3 linked regions of the Pararhizobium capsulatum DSM 1112 genome follow. The main gene of each other region encodes a partner of the protein of the gene in region 2 in a complex. Links are inferred from orthologs where the notes say so. Each region holds a gene or a part of one and is shown on either strand. Other genes may lie near its edges.

The links.
Region 1: the proteins of dnaN (region 2) and dinB are in contact, whole or in part, in a solved structure (PDB 1OK7), measured with the Escherichia coli proteins. The link is inferred for Pararhizobium capsulatum DSM 1112 from one-to-one orthologs.
Region 3: the proteins of dnaN (region 2) and QO002_RS02480 are in contact, whole or in part, in a cryo-EM structure (PDB 8GIZ), measured with the Escherichia coli proteins. The link is inferred for Pararhizobium capsulatum DSM 1112 from one-to-one orthologs.

What each region holds. Positions count from the first base shown.
Region 1 is NZ_JAUSVF010000003.1:55,210-62,249, forward strand. The notes cover bases 675-3,643. They hold dinB (DNA polymerase IV), read right to left. Parts: upstream 2,719-3,643; coding sequence 1,630-2,718; downstream 675-1,629. Other genes in these bases: QO002_RS25360 (dihydrofolate reductase family protein), read left to right, coding at 675-838; QO002_RS25365 (hypothetical protein), read left to right, coding at 1,009-1,314; QO002_RS25375 (ATP-dependent helicase), read right to left, coding at 2,725-3,643. In the rest of the region: more of QO002_RS25360, read left to right, coding at 308-674; more of QO002_RS25375, read right to left, coding at 3,644-4,791; QO002_RS25380 (hypothetical protein), read left to right, coding at 5,414-5,794; QO002_RS25385 (hypothetical protein), read left to right, coding at 5,963-6,139; xth (exodeoxyribonuclease III), read left to right, coding at 6,145-6,921; QO002_RS25395 (hypothetical protein), read left to right, coding at 6,947-7,040. UniProt on the Escherichia coli protein: Poorly processive, error-prone DNA polymerase involved in translesion repair and untargeted mutagenesis. Copies undamaged DNA at stalled replication forks, which arise in vivo from mismatched or misaligned primer ends.
Region 2 is NZ_JAUSVF010000001.1:832,923-839,820, reverse strand. Bases 1,201-4,027 are described here. They hold dnaN (DNA polymerase III subunit beta), read right to left. Parts: upstream 3,260-4,027; coding sequence 2,141-3,259; downstream 1,201-2,140. Other genes in these bases: QO002_RS03915 (arylsulfatase), read right to left, coding at 3,599-4,027; pmtA (phospholipid N-methyltransferase PmtA), read right to left, coding at 1,201-1,651. Outside these bases: pyrF (orotidine-5'-phosphate decarboxylase), read right to left, coding at 1-465; QO002_RS03930 (histidine phosphatase family protein), read right to left, coding at 462-1,043; more of pmtA, read right to left, coding at 1,055-1,200; more of QO002_RS03915, read right to left, coding at 4,028-5,191; rsmI (16S rRNA (cytidine(1402)-2'-O)-methyltransferase), read left to right, coding at 5,494-6,423; QO002_RS03905 (YraN family protein), read left to right, coding at 6,413-6,781; QO002_RS03900 (extracellular solute-binding protein), read left to right, coding at 6,886-6,898. UniProt on the Escherichia coli protein: Confers DNA tethering and processivity to DNA polymerases and other proteins. Acts as a clamp, forming a ring around DNA (a reaction catalyzed by the clamp-loading complex) which diffuses in an ATP-independent manner freely and bidirectionally along dsDNA.
Region 3 is NZ_JAUSVF010000001.1:544,250-551,225, forward strand. Bases 2,031-4,935 are described here. They hold QO002_RS02480 (DNA polymerase III subunit gamma/tau), read left to right. Parts: upstream 2,031-2,492; coding sequence 2,493-4,379; downstream 4,380-4,935. Other genes in these bases: QO002_RS02470 (HIT domain-containing protein), read right to left, coding at 2,031-2,223; QO002_RS02485 (YbaB/EbfC family nucleoid-associated protein), read left to right, coding at 4,518-4,841. Also shown: QO002_RS02460 (porin), read left to right, coding at 1-682; nudC (NAD(+) diphosphatase), read right to left, coding at 842-1,816; more of QO002_RS02470, read right to left, coding at 1,819-2,030; QO002_RS02490 (nuclear transport factor 2 family protein), read left to right, coding at 5,105-5,467; pheT (phenylalanine--tRNA ligase subunit beta), read right to left, coding at 5,623-6,976. UniProt on the Escherichia coli protein: Part of the beta sliding clamp loading complex, which hydrolyzes ATP to load the beta clamp onto primed DNA to form the DNA replication pre-initiation complex.

The sequences.
Region 1 (7,040 bases), on a different replicon or contig from region 2:
CAGACGATCTTCGTTACCCGCGAGGTCAATCGCGTCAAACGGTGGATAAGGTGAACATCTGCGTGCGCCACATAGAGCAGCAATCCTCCGAACGCGCCTGAACCGGCTACGTGATGGCCGTGCGGACAATCTGCACACATCCTCTGCGGCTCGAGGTCACGACTGATCTGGTTGCCCCCCGGATCGAACGAAATGAATTCTATTATTGGTGTCATCAACGAAGCTGCGGCAAGATTGTCAGCACTTTCATTTCTGCGTAATATTGGATGGAGCCTTTTTGAGGAGCTTAGGGAGGAAATCCTGCAGCATGGCTAAGCTCGTGTTCGCCTTGAACCAGTCCCTGGATGGGTATGTCGACCACATGAAATTCGCACCTGATCCGGCGCTTTTTCGTCATTTCATCGAAGACATCAGCAGTGTTGCCGGCTGCGTGTACGGCGGCCGCATGTACGAGGTGATGCGGTATTGGGATGAAGACAATTCCGAGTGGGACGAGGGGGAGCGCGACTACGCAGCGGCCTGGAGGAGCAAGCCAAAATGGGTTGTGTCGCGCTCGCTGAAGTCAGTCGGTCCGAACGCCACTCTTGTCCCGGATGATATCGAGACGACAATACGCAGGCTCAAGGCTCAACAGGATGGGGTGATCGAAGTTGCCGGGCCCGAGCTGGCGCAAAGCCTGACCGATCTTGGCCTTGTTGATGAATATCGACTATACCTCCATCCCGTCGTGCTAGGTTATGGCAAGCCCTTCTTCGCCGGCCCGCGGCCGCCGCTGCGCCTCGTGGCGAGCGATCGAATTGGTGGGAACGTGATCAGGTTGACATACGTTCCCTCATAGTCGCTCGACAAACGCGATAGAGTGCTGAGAATGTCAGTTTCAGGATCAGCAGCAGCTGTCTCCGACGTTGGCATGGGGAACGAAAGACGATATCAGACGCATAGTCTTGCCTTTAGCACCAGCCTGGGCGAACTTTCTTGCAGTGCGTTTTCACGAATGGCATCCAACGAATGAACAACACCATACTCGATACTTTGACCGGAATGTTCTTCACCGTCGACGATCCCGATGGAAGCTATGGCACCGGCCAAGTTATTCGCCTCGCTGCCGAGGGCATCTATTTCGTTCGTTTCGACGGTAACGAGGTGACGCTGCCCTTGGAGCTCGTATCCATCGGTGAGATGTTGCAGACCACCGAGGAGGAATTCAAACTTTGGCGGTTCTTCGATACAATCGAGGAAAGAGATAAGTGGATCGAATGGCTGGATGCACCATCCAAACCCCGGGTCATCTCGCTTGTGAAGCCTATCAAATAGGGCTTGTTGAGCTTGACCTTGCCCGCTGGCGAGTGATCTTCCGGTGTCCCGAGGAAAGTTGCCAGGCGACCGAAGTTGCGGAGATAGTTGCGCTGCGTTTCGCGTGAGAAACGTCGCATGTTCATGTCGTCGATCAGCCTCTGGCGCAGCGGGCTGATGGGTGCATCAAGAACTGATGGGACATCGTCAGGCTCCTTGTTGAAGAAGCCCGTAATGGTCTGCTTGAACGACGCTCAATGCATGTGAGACCGGGTGTGGATCTCTACCTCAACCGCGGGCGCCCTCCCGCGCAGGGGGTTCGTTCACCGGCCCAAACTAGACGGCCATGCGAAGTTGTTGTTCATCGCGCTCGCGTTGAGAGGCTAACGACGACAGGGTCACCCCCAACAGGCGGACGCCCAGTCGAAATGGAAAGGCGGTCTCCAGCAGTGCCGATGCGTGTTGCAGAATTTCGTCTTCGCAAGAAAACGAATGCGATATCGTTCGGCTTCGTGTTGCTTGCTGGAAGTCGGCGTATTTGATCTTCACGGTGACAGTCTTGCCGACAATACCGTGACGTTGACAGTGACCCCACACCTTCGCGGCAAGAGGGGCGAGTTCGGCTTTTGCAGCCTTCAGCGCGAAGATGTCCTCGGTAAACGTATCCTCTGCGCCGATCGACTTCCGCTCCCTGTCGGGGTTGACCTGCCGATTGTCGACGCCGCGGGCGATCCCGTAAAGGTAAGCTCCGGATTTTCCGAAGTGCGCGGCCAAATATTCTAACGTCCGGCTCTTCAGATCCGCTCCGGTTTCGATGCCGAGACGGCGCATCTTCTCGGCTGTCGCCGGGCCGACGCCGTGGAACTTTTTGACCGCAAGCGCCTCAACGAAGGCGGGACCGTTCTTCGGGGAGATCAGGGCCTGACCATTCGGCTTGTTGAGATCCGATGCCATCTTGGCGAGGAACTTGTTGTAGGAAATTCCGGCAGAGGCATTGAGGCCGGTGACAGTTTTGATCCTGTCTCTGATCTCGGCCGCGATCTCGGTGGCGACTGCCATTCCTTTCAAGTTTTCCGTCACATCGAGATAGGCTTCGTCGAGCGATAATGGCTCGATCAAAGGCGTGTACTCGGCAAAGATCTCCCGGATTTGCTGCGACACCGCCTTATAGACGTCGAAGCGCGGAGGGACAAAGATCAGATCCGGGCATTTGCGCGCCGCTGTCACTGAGGGCATTGCGGAATGGACACCAAACTTTCGGGCCTCGTAGCTAGCAGCCGCGACTACGCCGCGGGCGGCAGCACTGCCAACAGCCAACGGCTTGCCACGGAGCTCCGGATTGTCTCGCTGTTCCACCGACGCGTAGAAAGCATCCATGTCGACGTGTATGATCTTGCGAACGGTTGGTGCGGCGTCATCGCTCATCGGACGCTACTTCCACATGGTACGCATGCGAGCGCCGACATCGATCCTGATCTGACGGGCGCTGCGCTCGCTCGTTTGAGCGGAAACTTTCGGCCAGCTTGTTACTTCAAAAAACTGCAGGAGCGTTGCTGGAATGAATCGTGTCCTCGAGGCATAGACATGCCGATCGCCCTGCGTGTTCTGGCCATAGGTGAAGAACCGTTGCGGTATCACGAGCGTCAAACTGTCCCGTGCCCGCGTCATGCCGACATAGAGCAGTCGGCGCTCTTCCTCAATTTCCGCTGTTGTGCCGACGCCGAGATCAGAGGGAATGCAACCGTCGACCACGTTCAGCATGAACACTGATCGCCACTCCTGGCCTTTGGCAGAATGGATGGTGGACAGGATCAGATAGTCTTCATCCAGCAAGGGAACGCCGGCCTGATCACTGGTCGCATCCGGCGGATCAAGGGTGAGTTCGGTCAGGAAACGTTCTCGGCTCGGGTAGCCGCCGGCAATCTGCTCAAGCTGGAGCAGATCGGCTTTGCGCGTATCGGCATCCTCGTGAATCCTTTCCAGATGAGGCTCATACCAGATGCGGGCCACCTCCAGTTCGCGTGGCCAAGTGCCGCTGCTTTTCAGGAGAGAGGTAAGCAACGTCACGAAGGAGGGCCAATCCTCGCCGGTCTTGGGTGGGGGTGGAATTTCGGCCAGTGACTGAAGAGGCTCCGGATCTGTTGCTATCGTGTCGAGGATCTTTCCAGCCGTCTGTGGTCCAATGCCAGGCAGCATCTGGAGCAGCCGGAAGCCGGCGACCCGATCGCGAGGGTTCTGGGCAAATCTGAGAACAGCCAGGAGATCCTTCACATGCGCGCTGTCGAGGAACTTCAGGCCGCCAAATTTAACGAAAGGGATGTTGCGGCGTGTCAACTCGACTTCCAGCGCTCCGCTATGGCTCGACGCACGAAACAAGACGGCCTGCTGTTTCAGGGGAATGCCAACTTCCCGATTGGCCAAGACCTGTTCGGCGATGTGATTGGCCTGATCGGTTTCATCCTTGACCGTGACCAACCATGGTCGTTGTTCGGAAGCGCGATCTGTCCAGAGGTTCTTGGTGAAGCGTTCGCGCGCGAGATCGATAACGCCATTTGCGGCCGCAAGGATCGGCTGAGTTGAGCGGTAGTTCCTGTCGAGAGTGATGACGTCGGCCGGGATCGGCGAGAATACCTTTGGAAAGTCGAGAATGTTTCGGACTGTGGCCGCGCGAAATGAATAGATGGATTGAGCATCGTCGCCAACAACGGTCAGTCCGCCCCCATCCGGCTTTATTGAAAACAGGATTGATGCCTGGAGTTTGTTGGTATCCTGGTATTCATCGACAAGCACGTGATCGAACCGCTGACCGACATCCGCTGCCAATTCCGGATCGGACATCATCTGCGCCCAATAGAGAAGCAGATCGTCATAATCGAGCACGTTCTGCATCTGCTTCGCCTCGACGTAGGCCGCGAAAAGCTGCTTCAGTTGTTCTTCCCAGCCGGCCACCCAGGGATATGCCGATTTCAGCACCTCGACGATCGAGCTCTCCGAATTGACCACGCGCGAATAGATCGCAAGGCATGTACCCTTTGTCGGGAAACGACCGTCTGTCTTGGACAACCCCAATTCGTGGCGCACGAGGTTCATCAGATCGGCGCTGTCCTCGCGGTCATGGATCGTAAAGTCGACGTTGAGACCGATCTGTTCGGCATAGATTCTCAGCAGACGCGCGCCGATACCGTGGAAGGTTCCGGACCAGGCGAGGGCATCGGTCATGATCGCGGAGTTATCGCCGAGCACCTGCCTGCAGATGCGTTGAACACGACGGGCCATTTCGGATGAAGCTCTGCGTGAGAAGGTCATGAGCAGAATGCGTCGTGGATCAGCACCCTTAACGATCAGATGCGCGACTCGGTGGGCGAGCGTATTTGTTTTGCCTGAGCCGGCGCCCGCGATGATCAGCAACGGCCCGCTGGCTGCGCCTTGCGAGGTGCCAGCACCGTATTCCACTGCTTCTCTTTGGCGGTCATTCAGTTTGTCGAGGTAAGCTGTCATATCGAGGCGCCGTTTGGGCCACCCTCATAGGAGGCGGCCGATCTGTGACTTATATGTGAATGCGAACAAAAAGTGAACTTGCGTCCCGCTTTTTTTTCGAACTCAATTTGAAGTTTGGTCGTTCTCAGGCGGCCACCACTTCCACGACGTCGATGTTCCCATCGGCACACGGTTTCTGCCGAAGCCCTATAGAATAGACGATGTCCTTGATGTGACGTCGGAACTGATCTCCCGTCCGGCCGCGCCTTGGCAAGTCAAAAGCGTAGCCTGACTTGCAACGTGGCAACGGTTACGAACCTGTTTAGAGTGGAGCCGCTGTGAGGAACATGGCAACCGGCAAGCCTAATGCCGAGGCAGTTAAAGCAAGCATCGAGGCCATCTTTATCAATCGCGCTCGCCGCGCTCTTCCGTGATCCCATTCGTACGCCATACAGGTTCCTCCGCCTGGCAATCAACCACCCGAATGAACAGGAGTCGAGTCCAAGAACCTCGAATTTTGGGGAAGCAGACATCGCGACGATCGACGCGACAAAAGACGCTGTTGGGATCGTCCGATCACTAGACTCCTGGTTGCGGGCATGCAAATTTTAGGTGGGGCAGGGCGAATTCCATAGGCATAACCATGGTTCAGGGCTCTTGTTTGTGCGTTTCCGGAGCTGCGGCACCTTCAATGACTTCCACGACTGACTTTATTGCAGAACTCTTCCGTGCCGGAAACGAAGTGGCGAAGCTGAGCCATTCAAAGCGTAAAAGGCTGCTGGAGCGTGCCCTGACCACCGTGAAGGATATGCGCGACATCCTTGGAATTCCGAGCAGCGGGACGGACGCCGATCAACTTGTGCAACTCGCAACTTTCGTCGCAAAACTCGAACATCAGGGTGACAGCGAGGTCGGCCAGGCGTTCCTCACCGCGTCCACCTTGATCCGGGATCTTCGGATTGCCATGGACGAGAAGGTTGAAGTTATGATCAAGGAACTGCGGCTTCCCGAGGAAGCGAAGTGAGGCATTGGCAGCGTTCTAAAGTGTGCCAGCCTCCTGAATGAGCGGCCGGTTTACCGGACCTCTTATCCCTATCTTCAAATCGCCCTCTGTTTCGAATAATGCCCTGACCTGCATGCATCTTTTGGCCTGCAAGCGCGTTTCGGTGGACGCAACCGAAGGAGACAGGCCATGAGCAAGCGTGAGATGATCGATACAGGAACCGACAAGCGTTACGTCCGTCGCGACCAGGACGGTAAGTTCAAGGAGAGCGTCGAGGTGTCCCGATCATTGTCGGCAGATGCCCGCCATGATGCCAAGAACGACGCCAAGCCGGGTCAAGGTGACAAGGGCGACCGAAAGCACTGAGAGCGGTGAAGCTCGCCACATACAATGTCAACGGCATCAATGGCCGTCTCGATGTGTTGCTTCGGTGGCTCGCCGAGGCGAAGCCCGATGTCGTCTGCCTGCAGGAACTGAAGGCGCCGGACGACAAGTTTCCGCAGAGCGAGCTTGAGAAGGCGGGGTACGGGGCAATCTGGCATGGCCAGAAGTCCTGGAACGGCGTGGCAATCCTTGCTCGCGATCAGGAGCCGATTTTAACCCGGCGTGGACTACCGGGAGAGCCCGGCGACAGTCACAGTCGATACATCGAAGCAGCGATTGATGGAATTGTGGTTGGTTGCCTTTACCTTCCCAACGGCAACCCCGCGCCAGGTCCGAAGTTCGACTACAAACTGCGTTGGTTTGAGCGTCTGCATGACTATGCAGCGGAACTGCTCCACTTGGACATTCCCGTCGCCCTTGTCGGTGACTTCAATGTCATGCCGACCGAACTTGACGTCTACAAACCGGAGCGTTGGCGTGATGACGCCCTGTTTCGGCCGGAGGTCAGGGCGGCCTATTCGGAGTTGCTCGAACAGGGGTGGACGGATGCGGTTCGGACGTTACACCCCGACGAACATATCTACACCTTCTGGAAGTATCTCCGGAATGCCTTTGCGCGAGATGCAGGCCTTCGCATCGACCATTTTCTCCTCAGCCCGAGCTTAGCGCCGGTTCTGACACGCGCGGCAGTGGACAAACATGTTCGGGGCTGGGATCACACGAGCGACCACGCCCCAGTCTGGATCGAACTATCGAACGCATAGAGAGCCATACGGCCTGGAGGAACTGATGTCTGAACACCTGCGACAAGAAATGCGAGAACGGCTTGAAGACTTTGTCGATAGTTTCGTGGTGAAGGGTGCAAAGCCGCATGATGTCTTCG
Region 2 (6,898 bases):
GCAGACGATCCCGCCCATGCCGGCCTCCCGCGCCTGTTCGGCACGCTTCAGCACCAGTGCGCGTGGATCGAGCGCATAGCCCGCATCCCTGACGTCTTCTGCATCCATGGACGTCAGCACCGTCACACCGAGCAGGCAGAGATCGGAACCTTTCGCCGCCTCGACAGCCGCCTTCATCGCCTTGGGATAGGCATGCAGGGTCAGCATCGACATACCCATCCTGGCGATGTTTTCCACGCCCTTGGCCACCGTGTTGTCGATATCGAGCAGTTTCATGTCGAGGAAGACCTTCTTGCCGCCCTGGGCGAGATCGCGGGCAAATTCCAGCCCGCCGGCAAAGACAAGCTGATATCCGATCTTGTAGAAACTCGCTTCGTCGCCGAGAGCGGCCACGATCTTTTCAGCCTCGCCGATCGTCGGAAGGTCGAGACCGATGATCAGTCTGTCGCGTGCATTCAGGGTCATGCCATCCATCCCCGCCATTGTTCCATCGGGGTCCAGTCGCATGCAAGGCAACGATCCGCAAGGGAAAATGCGAAGAGATTGCCACCGCCTGCCGGCTGATCATGGCGTGCGATGGGCACGCCGGCCAGATGGCATTTCAGCAGCGTTCCGACACCGCCATGGCCGACGAAAACGATCGGGACTTCCGGGTTATGCGCATCGAGCACGCCGGATACGGCAGAGACGATCCGCGCCTGCGCATCCGCCGCTCGTTCCCAGCCGCGAAAACTTTCGGTCGGGTGGGCAAAGAACCAGTCGGCCGCCGCCTCGAAGGCATCGGGCAGCAGAAATCCGGTCGCCGACCTGTCGTTTTCGCCGGAGCGGGCAAGGATTTCCACCTTTCGTCCAGCCGCAAGGATCGCCGCCGTCTCCTCAGCCTTCGTTTCGTCGCTGGAAAGAAACCGGCCGATCCGCCGCACCCAGTCACCCCCGGCCGTGTCCGTGGCGCGGGCTGTCCCAAGCTCCGACAATCCCCATCGCGGCACAGGAACAGTCGGATCGATCCGAACCTGGGGATGGGTGATATAAACCCCGAACATGCCCTCTGGCCTCAATGAGCCTTGCGGTAGATCCAAAGCTGGGCTGGCGGAATATTCCGCACGACAAAATCATAATGGGAGATCTGGTAACGATCCGGCAGCGCCACGACGGGCGAGAGCGGACCATAGGAGATCTGCATGACCGGGCGGCCGACGGGGATGCGCGACAGCAGATCCTCGATCAGCGCCACGCGCTTGTACATCGGAAAATTCAGAAGCGGCACAGCCGAGATCACGCAATCGAATTGCTGGTCGCGCCGTTCGCCGAGGGTCGTCTTCAGGTCGAAGGCATCGCCGTTGATGAAATCAACGCCGGGGAACCGTTCGAGGAGGTGCTGGTAGAAATCGGTGGAAAACTCAACGGAGACAAGGCTCTGAGGCGCCACACCCTTTTCGAGGATCGCCTTGGTGATCACCCCGGTACCGGGGCCAAGCTCCAGGACAGGCAGGCCGGAATGCGGATTGATCACGCTCGCCATGCGCCGGGCCGTTATTCCGGAGGTCGGGATGATCGAGCCGACCGCTTTCATGTTCTGCTTCCAGCCCTTGAAGAACCGGATTTCCTCGTCAAATTTCTTTTCAAAACGCTGCTTCAGACGAAAATTCATTTTTCTTCCCGTAATCCGGTTGAGCACCGCTGACAGCGAATCTCCGCCTTCATGAACAGAGTCTTCGACGCAGTGGATTATGTGTTGCGAGTTGCGACAAAAACAAGTCTCTTCACGTCATTAAGATGTAGTGAAAATACGAGCGAGCCTCGTTGTCGCATATTTATCAGAAGTCACGCATAAAAAAACGGCCCGGGCGGCGTCAGCCGCTCCCGAACCGTTCGATGCAGCGGCGAGCGAGCTTTAGCGCGAGGACCGATCGACATTCAGTTCAGGCCGAGTCGAAAATGGTGATTTTCCGTGCCCCGGAGCTTGAGCGTACTTCGGTACGTGAGCACCGGAAGCATGGGAAAGCGCCATCTGCAGGCCGGCCAGGGCTGAAGGTTAAACGCATGTCGCGCAAAAGTGCGCAGCGGTTTTGCGATAACGACATGCGTAAAAACAAAGAGCCAAAGCGTGGAAAGCGAATCTGAAAGATCGCGACGCGCTTTAGACGCGCATCGGCATCAGGACATAAAGCGCATCGTCGCCTGCGAGATCACGCACCAGCGTCGGCGAGCCGGGATCGGCCAGCATGAACACGGCCTCGTCGCCCGAAAGCTGGGCGGTGATATCGAGCAGGTACTTGGCGTTGAAGCCGATTTCCAGCGGATCGCTGTCATAACCGACCGGCAGTTCTTCCGTCGCGCTGCCGGAATCAGGGTTGTTGACGGTAAGCGTCAGCTGGCCCTCGGTGAGCGACAGCTTTACCGCACGGCCCCGTTCCGACGAGATGGTGGAGACGCGATCGACGGCCTGCGCGAAGGACTGGCAATCGATCTTCAGTTCCTTTTCGTTGTTGGCGGGGATGACGCGCTGGTAATCCGGGAAAGTGCCGTCGATCAGCTTGGAGGTCATGACGATCGAGCCGATGGTCAGGCGGATTTTGGCGTCCGACACCTCGACGGTGACGATGACATCGGGATTGTCGACCAGCTTCTGCAATTCGCTGACGGTCTTGCGCGGAATGATGATGCCCGGCATGCCTTCGGAACCCGACGGCGCCTCGATATCGGCGCGCGCCAGCCGGTGCCCGTCGGTCGCGACAGCGCGCAGTTTCAGCTGGCCGTTGCTTTCGATCGTATGGATATAGATGCCGTTGAGATAATAGCGGGTTTCTTCCGTCGAGATCGCAAACTGGGTGCGATCGATCAGCATCTTCAGGTCCGTCGCCTTGATGCGGAAGGTGTGGGTAAAGGCGCCGGCGGTCAGGTCCGGAAAGTCGGATTGCGGCAGGCACTGCAGCGAGAACTTCGAGCGGCCCGACTGCACCGTCATCGCCGTGCCTTCAGTGTTGGTGGCGAGCGCCACTTCAGACCCGTCGGAAAGCTTGCGGACGATATCGTAGAGCAGATGCGCCGGCACCGTCGTTGCGCCCGCCTGCTCGACCTGCGCAGGCGTCGCTTCGGTAATTTCGAGGTCGAGGTCGGTCGCCTTCATCTCCAGGCTTGCGCCATCGGAGCGCAACAGCACGTTGGAGAGGATCGGAATGGTATTGCGGCGCTCGACCACGCGGTGAACGTGGTTCAGCGACTTCAGGAGATTGGACCGCTCGAGAGTAATGCGCATGGGATGCTACCGCTTTCAACCAGTGCCGGAAGCATGCCTCCCGGCATTTACATTTGACGCCCCGTCGGGCCCACAAGGATGTGGACGGGCAAAATGGCAGAAAGAAGCCGCGGAAATCAAGCGCTATCGCGGGAGGGAGAGGACTATTGTGAGCAAGAACGAGCGGTCGTCCCCAGTATCCCCGTCATATCCACACACGTTGCAGGGCTGCGTCGGAAACAGCAGCATATCACTTCCGCCTGACCCGCCTTCGGAATCGTCTGCAGAATCCTGTCACAGGGCATGTGATCGGCATTGCAGAAAAAGCAGTCAATATAAAGCGACCGACCGTGTTGCTGCTTATTGCCCGAGGCCAATATTCTTCGGCGGATACTTCTTATACGTCGCCCCGTGCGCCTTCATCTCCGCCGCCATCGAGGCCAGGAAAGCGTTCATGCGGTGGCCGACCGGGTATTGCTCCTTCGGGTCGATGTAGAGATTGAACAGCCAGGGTGCGAGGCCGACATCGCTGACGGTGGTCATGTCGATGTTCAACCACTGGGCCTGCTCCTGAACCACTTTCACATGGATCTTGTACTCGTACATGCGCATGGCCATGAAGTTCTGCTCGTTCCAGATATAGACCTTCTCGCGGTTTGATTGGCCGTCATCGGCCAGGAGAAACGAGGTCTGGTCGATGCCGTCGATATAGCGGTCGGTCGGGATCTTGTCCGCCACACCGGCCACGTGAAGCGATGTGTTGAACAGGTCCATCAGATCGAAGAGATCATCGCTTTCGCGGCCGGACTTGATCATGCCGCGCCAGTAGGCGATGCCGGGCACGCGCACGCCGCCTTCCCAGGCAGAACCTTTCGCGCCGCGGAACGGCGTGTATCCAGCATCCGGCCAGGTATCGAGCTGCGGCCCATTGTCGGAGGTCACGAAAATGAAGGTGTTGTCGAGCACCCCGGCCTTGTCGAGTGCGTCGACAATCTCGCCAATATAGGCGTCAACCTCCACCACGTCGTCCTTGTACGGGTATTTGCTGGCGCTCCTGCCTTCGAAGGCCTTGGAGGCAAAGTTGTCGGCATGCACCTTCATGAAGGCATGTTCGAGGAAGAAGGGAGCCGTACCCCCGGCAAGCTCCTTGATCTTTTGGACACTGAATTCCTTCAGCATCCGGTCGCCTTCGGCCATCTTCCCGATGCTGTCGATCTGCTCGACGTCCTTGGTTTCGCCACCTTTGAACCCGTGAACGAGCGCGGTGCTCGAACCGGTCTTTTTCAGCATTGCCAACCGTTCGGGATTGAGAACAAGATCTGGATAACGCCTTTTGTCGACGCCTTGGCTGATTTCCTTCTCGGCCTCGTAGAAGCCGTAGAATTCATCGAAGCCGATATCCTGTGGCCGCATGCCGACGCTTTCGCCGACATGCCACTTGCCGGACAGAACTGTCTTGTATCCCGCGTCGCCAAGCAGCTTCGGCAGCGACGTCTCATCGGCCCACGGGTTCTTGGTGATCTTGTCGCCAGCAAGGATCGGACGCGTCAGGCCGGTGCGCACCGGAAGCCGCCCGGTCAGAATGGCGGAGCGCGTCGGCGTGCAGGTGGCCTGCGAATAGGTCGAGGTCATCGTCAGGCCTTCGTGCGCCAGCCTGTCCATATTGGGGGTGGCTGCGCCGATCGCAGCGCCGCCGCCGAATACGCCGGGATCGCCATAGCCCATGTCGTCAACGACCAGCCAGACGATGTTTGGCCGCCGACCGGTTCGGGCCATCAGTTCGTCCAACTTCTTCTGGGCTGCTGTTGCCTGATCTGCATGAACCAGCGCCGGTTCCATGCTCTCACTGGTGCGCTCGGCCTTGCTCAGCACAGACTGCGCCAGCGCGAGCGTCGGGATGGCAGCAAGCACGGCCGTCTGCAGAACCAGAGTGCGAAGCGTCTTCATTCTCATGCCAGTTTCCCCAGTTTGTGAAATCGCGAGGCACGTCTCCATTTGAAACCGGCACCACCGAGCGAAAAGTCGATGGATAGCGTAGAGACGCCGCTCAAACTGGCTGAGCCATGTTACAGCAATATCAAGCGAAGCCGTCAACACGTCGCGCTTCAAGTTCACGACGGCCTCTCTACCGAAATGCCTCGCCGGCATAAAAGAAGACCCCCGGCTGTACGGCTTGCCATATCCATCGACCAGCTCTTGCCGCCTTCGCACGGCTCGCCCATAAAGACCGGCAAAGCACATAGAAAGAAAACACAGTGGAACACCAGGCAGACAACGGCAGCGGAGCAAGCGACAGGCAGAAGTCCTACCGCATCCACAACATCGCCGTGCCCGCACGTCCGCTGGAGCCGGCGCTCTATCTCGTCGCAACCCCCATCGGCAATCTCTCCGACATCACGCTGCGCGCGCTCGAAACCTTGGCCGGCGCCGATGTGCTGGCCTGCGAAGATACCCGCGTCACCCGCGTCCTGCTCGACCGCTACGGCATCGTCAACCGCCCCTACGCCTATCACGAACACAATGCCGACGAAGCCGGCCCGCGGCTGATTGCAGCGCTCGAGGCCGGCAAGTCCGTGGCGCTGGTCTCCGACGCCGGCACGCCCCTCGTCTCCGACCCCGGCTACCGCCTCGGCCAGTCGGCAATAGAGGCCGGCCATCGCGTGGTGCCCATCCCCGGCCCATCTGCGCCGCTTGCCGCCCTGGTCGGTTCAGGCCTGTCCAACGAAACCTTCCTGTTCGCCGGCTTCCTGCCCTCGAAGGACAAGGCCCGCCGCGACCGCCTGACCGAGCTCGCCACCGTCCCCGCTACCCTCATCTTCTTCGAATCCCCCCACCGCATCGCCGCGACCGTCACGGCGGCCTGCGATGTTCTCGGTGAAGCCCGCACCGCCGCCGTCTGCCGGGAGCTGACCAAGACCTTCGAGGAATTCCGCCGCGGCACGCTCGCCGACTTGAAGGCCTTCTATGACGAGGGCGCAAACGTGAAGGGCGAGATCGTCTTCGTCATCGCCCCACCCGATGCGCCGGCACCGCCGAAGGAAAAGGATGTCGATGTCCTCCTCTCTGCCCTCGCGAAGGATCTGTCCACCGGCAAGGCCGCGACTGAAGCCGCAAAGCGCACTGGCCTCAACCGCAAGGACCTCTACGATCGCCTCCTGCAATTGAAGGAGCGCGATGGCGCGTGAACCGGCCGATATCCGAAAACTGAAGGCGCTGCGCCGGGGTGCGATCGCCGAGTATCGCGCCATGCTTGCACTTGTGTTTCAAGGCTACCGGATCGTTGCGTTCCGCTACCGCACCAAGCTCGGAGAAATCGACATCATCGCCCGCAAGGGAGACCTCGTCGCCTGCATCGAGGTGAAAGCCCGTGCAAACCTCGACAGCGCCGTCACCGCCGTCTCGCCCACGGCCCAGCGCCGCATCCGCGCGGCAAGCGATCTCTGGCTTTCCCGCCAGCCCGACGCCACAAGGCTTTCCATCCGCTACGACATCATCTCCGTCAGCCCGTGGCGCTGGCCGGTGCATCTCATTGACGCTTTTTGAACACCTGTGCACTGTTGTTACAGAACAGACATCAAAGCGTTATCGCGCCGTCATGAAAGGGCTTTAGCGGGTTCCTCACCTTAACCCTGGTGAAAGGAACTGCCATGATCAAGAACA
Region 3 (6,976 bases), 290 kb from region 2 along the record:
GCTGGGTGGCTTCCGCGCCGGCTATTCGGATTCGCGCTTCGACAAATGGCTGGATTCGGCCGGCAACATCATCAATGACGATGTCATCGATTACTCGCCAAACCGCACCCCTCAGGTGAGCTATGTCTACAAGACTGACAACGGCTTCGAGTTACTGATTGGCCTGGAAGAGGGCAACGGCACCTATAGTGCCGGCGGCACGACGGTCTACTACAAGGACGAAGACTGGCCGGATCCGCTGGCCGGCTTCAAGTACAAGCAGGATTGGGGCGGCATTTCCGCAATCATCGGCTACGACGCCCAGTCCGAAGAAATGGCAGCCAAGGCCCGCCTTGATCTGACCCTCAACGATGTCTTCTCGATCTTCATCATGGGCGGCTATCAGTCTGGCTGGGATAATGAAGACGGCCCGGCAGGCTCGCGCCAGCGCAACTTCTTCGGTTCGTGGAACGGCGAATGGGCAGCATGGAGTGGCTTTGCTGCCAAGGTAACTGACAAGGCTACGATCAATGGCCAGGCAGCCTATGAAGAAGACGGCACCTTCGCCGCAGCCCTGAACGTGGAATACAAGATGGTCTCTGGCTTCAAGATCATGCCGGAAATAAACTACACCGATTTCGGTGGCGTGCGTGGCGACGGCAATGCCTTCGGCGGCACCGTCCGCTTCCAGCGAGATTTCTGATCAGCAGGCACTAAATACAAAGCCGGCGCCCTTGGGGCGCCGGTTTTCGTTTGCCTGCTAGAGCTTGTCAGGGAAAAGTGGGGACCGGCTTTTCCCGAAAAGACAAACGAAGATAAGAGAATCTAGAGGATGTCTGGTTCAATCTGAACCAGACATCCTCTAGCGGTGCCAGTCCAGCCAGTCCCGCATAAGCTGATGGGCGATCGCGCCCTTCGGCGGCGGACCGAGCTCACCGGCGGCAAGGCTGACGCCGGTATTTCGCGCCAGCATGGTGGCGGTTTCCTCACGGGTGAACCAGCGGCAGTCTTCCAGTTCCTGTTCGTCGCGGTGGATATCGCGGTTCTTCGCCTCCGCATAGCAGCCGATCATTAGCGTGTGCGGCATCGGCCAGGGCTGCGAGGCATGGTAGCGCACGCGACCGATGCGAATACCGGATTCCTCGTGCGTCTCGCGGCGCACAGCATTTTCGATCGTCTCGCCCGGTTCGACGAAGCCGGCAAGACAGGAATACATGCCTTCGGGAAAATGCGGACTGCGGCCAAGCAGACAGAGATCGCGCTCGAGATCGATCGTCAGCATGATTACGACGGGATCGGTGCGCGGAAAGCTAAGATGGCCGCAGGCGGTGCAGATCCGTTTGTAACCGCCGGCCTGGCTTTCAGTCGCGCTGCCGCATTTGCCGCAGAAACGATTGTTGGCGTTCCAGGTGATCAGGCTCGATGCCTGCGCGAACTGTCCCAGAAGCTCGTCGGTGAGCATCTGCTGGCGATAGAGGGTGCGCCCGTCCGCAATCTTGAACGGCTCGGGGAGCGTCTCCTCTGTCAGCCCGATCGGCACGGCAAGCCGCGGCTCGCCATTTGGCAGGAAGCCGAGCAGGATCGCGTCGTCAAGTTCCGGCTGCAATCCCGAAAGCTCGTAAGGTGCGAAGAGCGGATCGATGATCTTCTCGTCGTGCTTGACCACCAGCCGGCTGCCGGAGAAGGCCAATACATGCGCCCCCTCAGCCCGGAAGGCCTTTTCGACGCAATCGTCGGCTCGATGCTCCGACTGGCGGTCCAGGTGGTTTTCGGCAAAGGCGACGAGGGTGCTGGGTTCGGGATGCGGGCTGTGCAGGTCGAAGATCGATTTCGTCATGGTCAGAGGTTTTCCAGTAGGCGGGCTGCGAATGCCTTGCGTTCTTCGTCGCTCCACGGCTCGGCCGTGCCGAAACCCCAGACAGGCCCCGGCCAGTTGGCGTCGCCTTCGCTGCGGGCGATGACGTGGACATGAAGCTGGCGGACGATATTGCCGAGCGCTCCGACATTAATCTTGGTCGCCCCGGTCGTCTTTTTCAATGCCGCAGCCACCATGTTGGTCTCGAATGTCAACATCGTCTGGTCGAGCGGGGTCAGGTCGAAAATTTCCGAGATACCGTCTCGCTGCGGAATGAGCACCAGCCAGGGCCAGCGCCGGTCGTTCATCACCCGGAGCTGGCAGAGTCCGAGGTTGGAAACGAGCAACCCATCGCGTTCAAGGCGGGGATCAAGGGAAAAGTCAGACAAGAAGAACTCCGGGCTTTGCGAATTATCGTTGTTTTGCAAATCAATAGCAGTTTTTTGAAGGCTTGGCTTGCTTTTGCTGGCGATATTGCCGATATGAGAGCCGGGAGGTTGGTGGTGGACGAGCCACTCGCCAACCGGGTCAGGTCCGGAAGGAAGCAGCCCCAACGAGCCAGGCACGGGTCATCGTGCCAGCCTCCCACCCTTTTCCTTACTGTCCTGTCTGGACACGATTTGCAGCCAAGCGGCCCCATCGTGGGGAAAAGAGGGCGATGAGCGAAGATAGTCTGATCCCGACATCCGAAAAGCCCGCCGCCTACCGCGTCCTTGCGCGAAAATACCGGCCGAAGGACTTCTCCGACCTTATGGTCGGCCAGGAGCCGATGGTGCGCACGCTCACCAACGCCTTCGAGACCGGTCGAATCGCCCAAGCTTATATGCTGACCGGGGTTCGCGGCGTCGGCAAGACGACCACCGCCCGCATCCTTGCTCGCGCGCTGAACTACAAGACATCAGAAATCGACAAGCCGACCATCGACCTGCGCATCCCCGGTGAGCATTGCCAGGCGATCATGGAAGGCCGCCATGTCGACGTGATCGAGATGGACGCCGCCTCCCATACCGGTATCGACGATATCCGCGAGATCATCGAACAGGTGCGCTACCGCCCGGTGTCTGCGCGCTACAAGGTCTACATCATCGATGAAGTGCACATGCTCTCGACGCAGGCCTTCAATGGCCTGTTGAAGACGCTCGAAGAGCCGCCGGAGCATGTGAAGTTCATCTTCGCCACGACGGAAATCCGCAAGGTTCCGATCACGGTGCTGTCGCGCTGCCAGCGCTTCGACCTGCGCCGTATCGCCGCGATCGATCTCGTTGTCCTCTTCACCACCATTCTCGAAAAGGAAGGTGTCGCCGCCGAGCCGGATGCCTTGGCGATGATCGCCCGTGCAGCCGAGGGTTCCGCCCGCGATGGCCTCTCGCTGCTCGATCAGGCAATTGCCCATGGGGCCGGTTCCGTCGAAGTTGAGGCCGTGCGCTCCATGCTCGGTCTTGCCGACCGCGCCCGCATCGTAGATCTCTTCCATCATATCGTGAAGGGGGATGTCGCTGCAACGCTCAGTGAGTTCGCGCGCCAATACGAGGCTGGTGCTAGCCCGTCCGTGGTTCTGACCGACCTTGCTGATTTCACCCATCTCGTCACCAAGCTCAAATATGTGCCGGATGCGGCCAATGACCAGTCGCTGAGCGAGATCGAGCGCACCCGCGGCGTCGAGTTCGCCTCTGGAATCGCGGTCACCACGCTGTCGCGTATCTGGCAGATGCTCTTGAAGGGTATTCCTGAAACGGAGAGCTCCTCGCGCCCAGCCGGTGCCGCCGAAATGGTGCTGATCCGGCTTGCCCATGCTGCCCACCTGCCGGCGCCGGAAGATGCTGCACGTCGCCTGCTCGAACTTTCGGGTGGCGATGCCGGCCGTGCACCGACGGTCAATGGTAACGGTGCGGGAACACCGCAGGCCTTCCAGGGATCGAACATTCAGGCACGATCCATCGACACGCCGCCTGCCCAGCGCGCTAACGGAAATGGTGCAACGATGTTGCGGGCAGTGCCCGATACACCAACGCCCGCTGTGCAGATTGTCGGCCGCATCGAGGAAAAGCCCGCCGAAGCGCCTATTGTCAGCGCTGCCCCGAAGGCCCAGCCCAAGGTTCCGGTCAATTCCGTTGCCGACATTGCCGAACTCTGCGCGAAAAACCGCGATATCCGCCTGAAGACGCTGGTGCGTGGCTTCGTGCGGCTCGTCAATCTCGAACCGGGGCGCCTGGAGATCAACCTCCCCGAAGAAGCGCCGAAGACGCTGGTGGCCGATCTGCAGAAGCGGCTGGAGGAATGGACCGACATCCGCTGGATGGTCATCCTCAGCCGCGAACCCGGCCAGCAAACGCTACTGGAGGCCGAGCAGCAGGCTCAGGAAAAGCGCCTCAGCGACGCTCGGCAGGACCCCGATGTCGCCGCCATCCTCGCTCGCTTCCCGGGCGCCAAGATCGCCGACGTGCGCATCAAGGGGCCGGATCCGGAAGTTGAGGAGCCGCAGGTCGTTGCCGTTGCCGAATCAGAGGAAGGCGACATCCTTCCCGGCGATGATATCGAGCACTAGAGTTTGTCAGGGAAAAGTGGAAACCGGTTTTCCCGAAAAGACAAACAGAAACAAAAGAAGTTAGAGGATGTCTGGTTCAATCTGAACCAGACATCCTCTATTTCTAGCTTTTAAGCACATTTCGAAGAGGAAAATCCGATGCGCGACCTCATGGGCATGATGGGCAAGGTCAAGGAAATGCAGGCCAAGATGGAAAAGATGCAGGATGAAATCTCCGCTCTCGAAGTCGATGGTGCGTCCGGCGGTGGGCTGGTGACCGTTCGCATGGATGGCAAGGGCAACCTCAAGGGCATCAAGATCGACCCTTCGCTGTTCAAGGAAGACGATGTCGAGATCCTCGAAGACCTGATTGTTGCTGCCCATAAGGACGGCAAGGACAAGGCCGAGGCCATCGCCGCCGAAAAGACCCGTGCGCTGACCGCAGGCCTCCCGATCCCGCCCGGCATGAAGCTGCCTTTCTAAAAGGGCTAAACACGGCGATAGCTGGCGGATAGCCTAGATAGGCTAATCGAAGCTGCAGGCTCGGTGCCTTGCGGTCAAAATCCATGGCAAGGTCGCCAAAGCTTGACCTCGCAACAGACGGAGGTGGTCTTCGTGCCACCTCGAAGTGCTTGCAAATACCGCCAAGGTTCGCAGGCCGATAACGGCGCAAGTGCCGAGCTTCGCATGATGTCGCCTTCATGGTACAATTTCTCCGTTGGCTGGCAGGCGAGCGGAGAAACGGGATGTCCGAAGAACAGGCGATCCGGACGATCTTGCATCTCTATGTCGATGGCATGGCCTTCGGCAACGAAGTGGCCCTGCGAAAGGCTTTTCATGCCAATGCGCGGGTTATCGGCAACTATGAAGGTTCGGTCGAATGGCTGACGCGTGATGAATTCATCAGCGCCGTCCTTGCAGAGCCGCCAGCGCCACCGGATACCCAGCCTGTCATGGATATAGAGACGATCGACATTTCCGGCGATGCGGCGAGCGTCAAGGTTACCGACGAGTTCGCCGGCATGCGCTTTACCGATTATCTTTCGCTTCTGAAGATCGAGGGCCGCTGGATCATCGTCAACAAGCTCTACCACCTGCATCCGGCCTAGAGTTTGTCACTGAAAAGTGGAAACCGGTTTTCCCGAAAAGACAAACGGAAACAAAGGAATCTAGAGGAAGCTCCGGCTCGACTCGAATATCTTTCACGCCGACGGGAATGGTCCCCGGCTCAAGGCCGAGGACGATTGTCAGGGCAGGTTCCTTCTCAGGCCCGCAGCGTGCCGCCGGTGGACTTCGTCACGTTGGCAACGATCTTGGCGGTGAGGGCTTCAAAATCCTCATCCGTCAGCGTGCGTTCGGCGGGCTGGATGACGACTTCGATGGCCACCGACTTCTTGCCTTCGCCGAGCGACGCCCCTTCAAAGATGTCGAAGACGGAGACGCCGGTCACCAGCTTGCGATCAGCGCTGGACGCAGCCTTCAGGATCGCGCCGGCTTCCACCGTGCGGTCAACGACGAAGGCGAAGTCGCGCTTGACGGCCTGGAAGGGCGAAAGCTCCAGCGCCGGCTTGGTGCGGGTGGCCTTCTTCTTCGGGTCCGGCATGGCATCGACATAGATTTCAAAGCCGGCCAAGGCACCGGAGACATCGAGCGCTTCCAGCGTCTTCGGGTGGAATTCCCCAAACGTGCCGAGCACGATCTTCGGGCCGAGCTTGATCGTACCCGAGCGGCCCGGGTGATACCAGGACGGGCCGCCGGCCTCGAACTGCACATTGCCCATCGGCACGCCGCAGGCTTCGAGAACCGCGATCGCATCGGCCTTGGCATCGAAGACATCGACCGGCTTGCCGCCGCCCTTGGCCGTGTTCGACCACAGTCGACCGGAACCGGCAAGCGATGCCGTGCCGCGGCGGATACCGCCGGCAACGCGGCGCTGGCCGGTTGGCGTGTCGTTCTCATAGGTGCCGGAGACTTCGAAGATCGCGACGTCGCCAAAGCCCTTGTCGGCATTGCGCTGAGCAGCCGTCAACAGACCCGGCAGCAGCGAGGGGCGCATGTCGGACATATCGGCCGCAATCGGGTTTGCGAGCGAAAGGCTGGCCGCGCCGCCGCCGAAGAGCTCGGCCTGGGCCCCGGAGATGAACGACCAGGTGACGGCCTCCAGCATGCCGCGCGAGGCGAGCGCGCGCTTGGCAAGACGCGTGCGGATCTGCAGCGTCGTCAGGATGCGGCCGTTGACCGAAGTATGGCTTTCGATCGGCTCAGGCTTGATGAAATCGACGCCATGGATGCGCATGACTTCCTCGACCAGATCGGCCTTGCCATCAACATCCGGCCGCCAGGAGGGAACGGACACCGAGACACGCTCGCCCGAACCTTCAACACCAAAGCCGAGCTTCGACAGGATCGAGATGCTTTCCTCGGCGCTGACTTCGAGGCCCGTCAGGCGCTTGACCTCGAAAACCGGGAAATCGACGACCTTTGGTGTGTAGCCGGCATAACCGACGACATCGGCTTTCGCCGCCGTGCCGCCGCAGATATCGACGATCAGCTGCGTCGCGGCATCCAGGCCGGGAACCATATATTCCGGATCGACGCCGCGCTCGAAGCGGTAACGG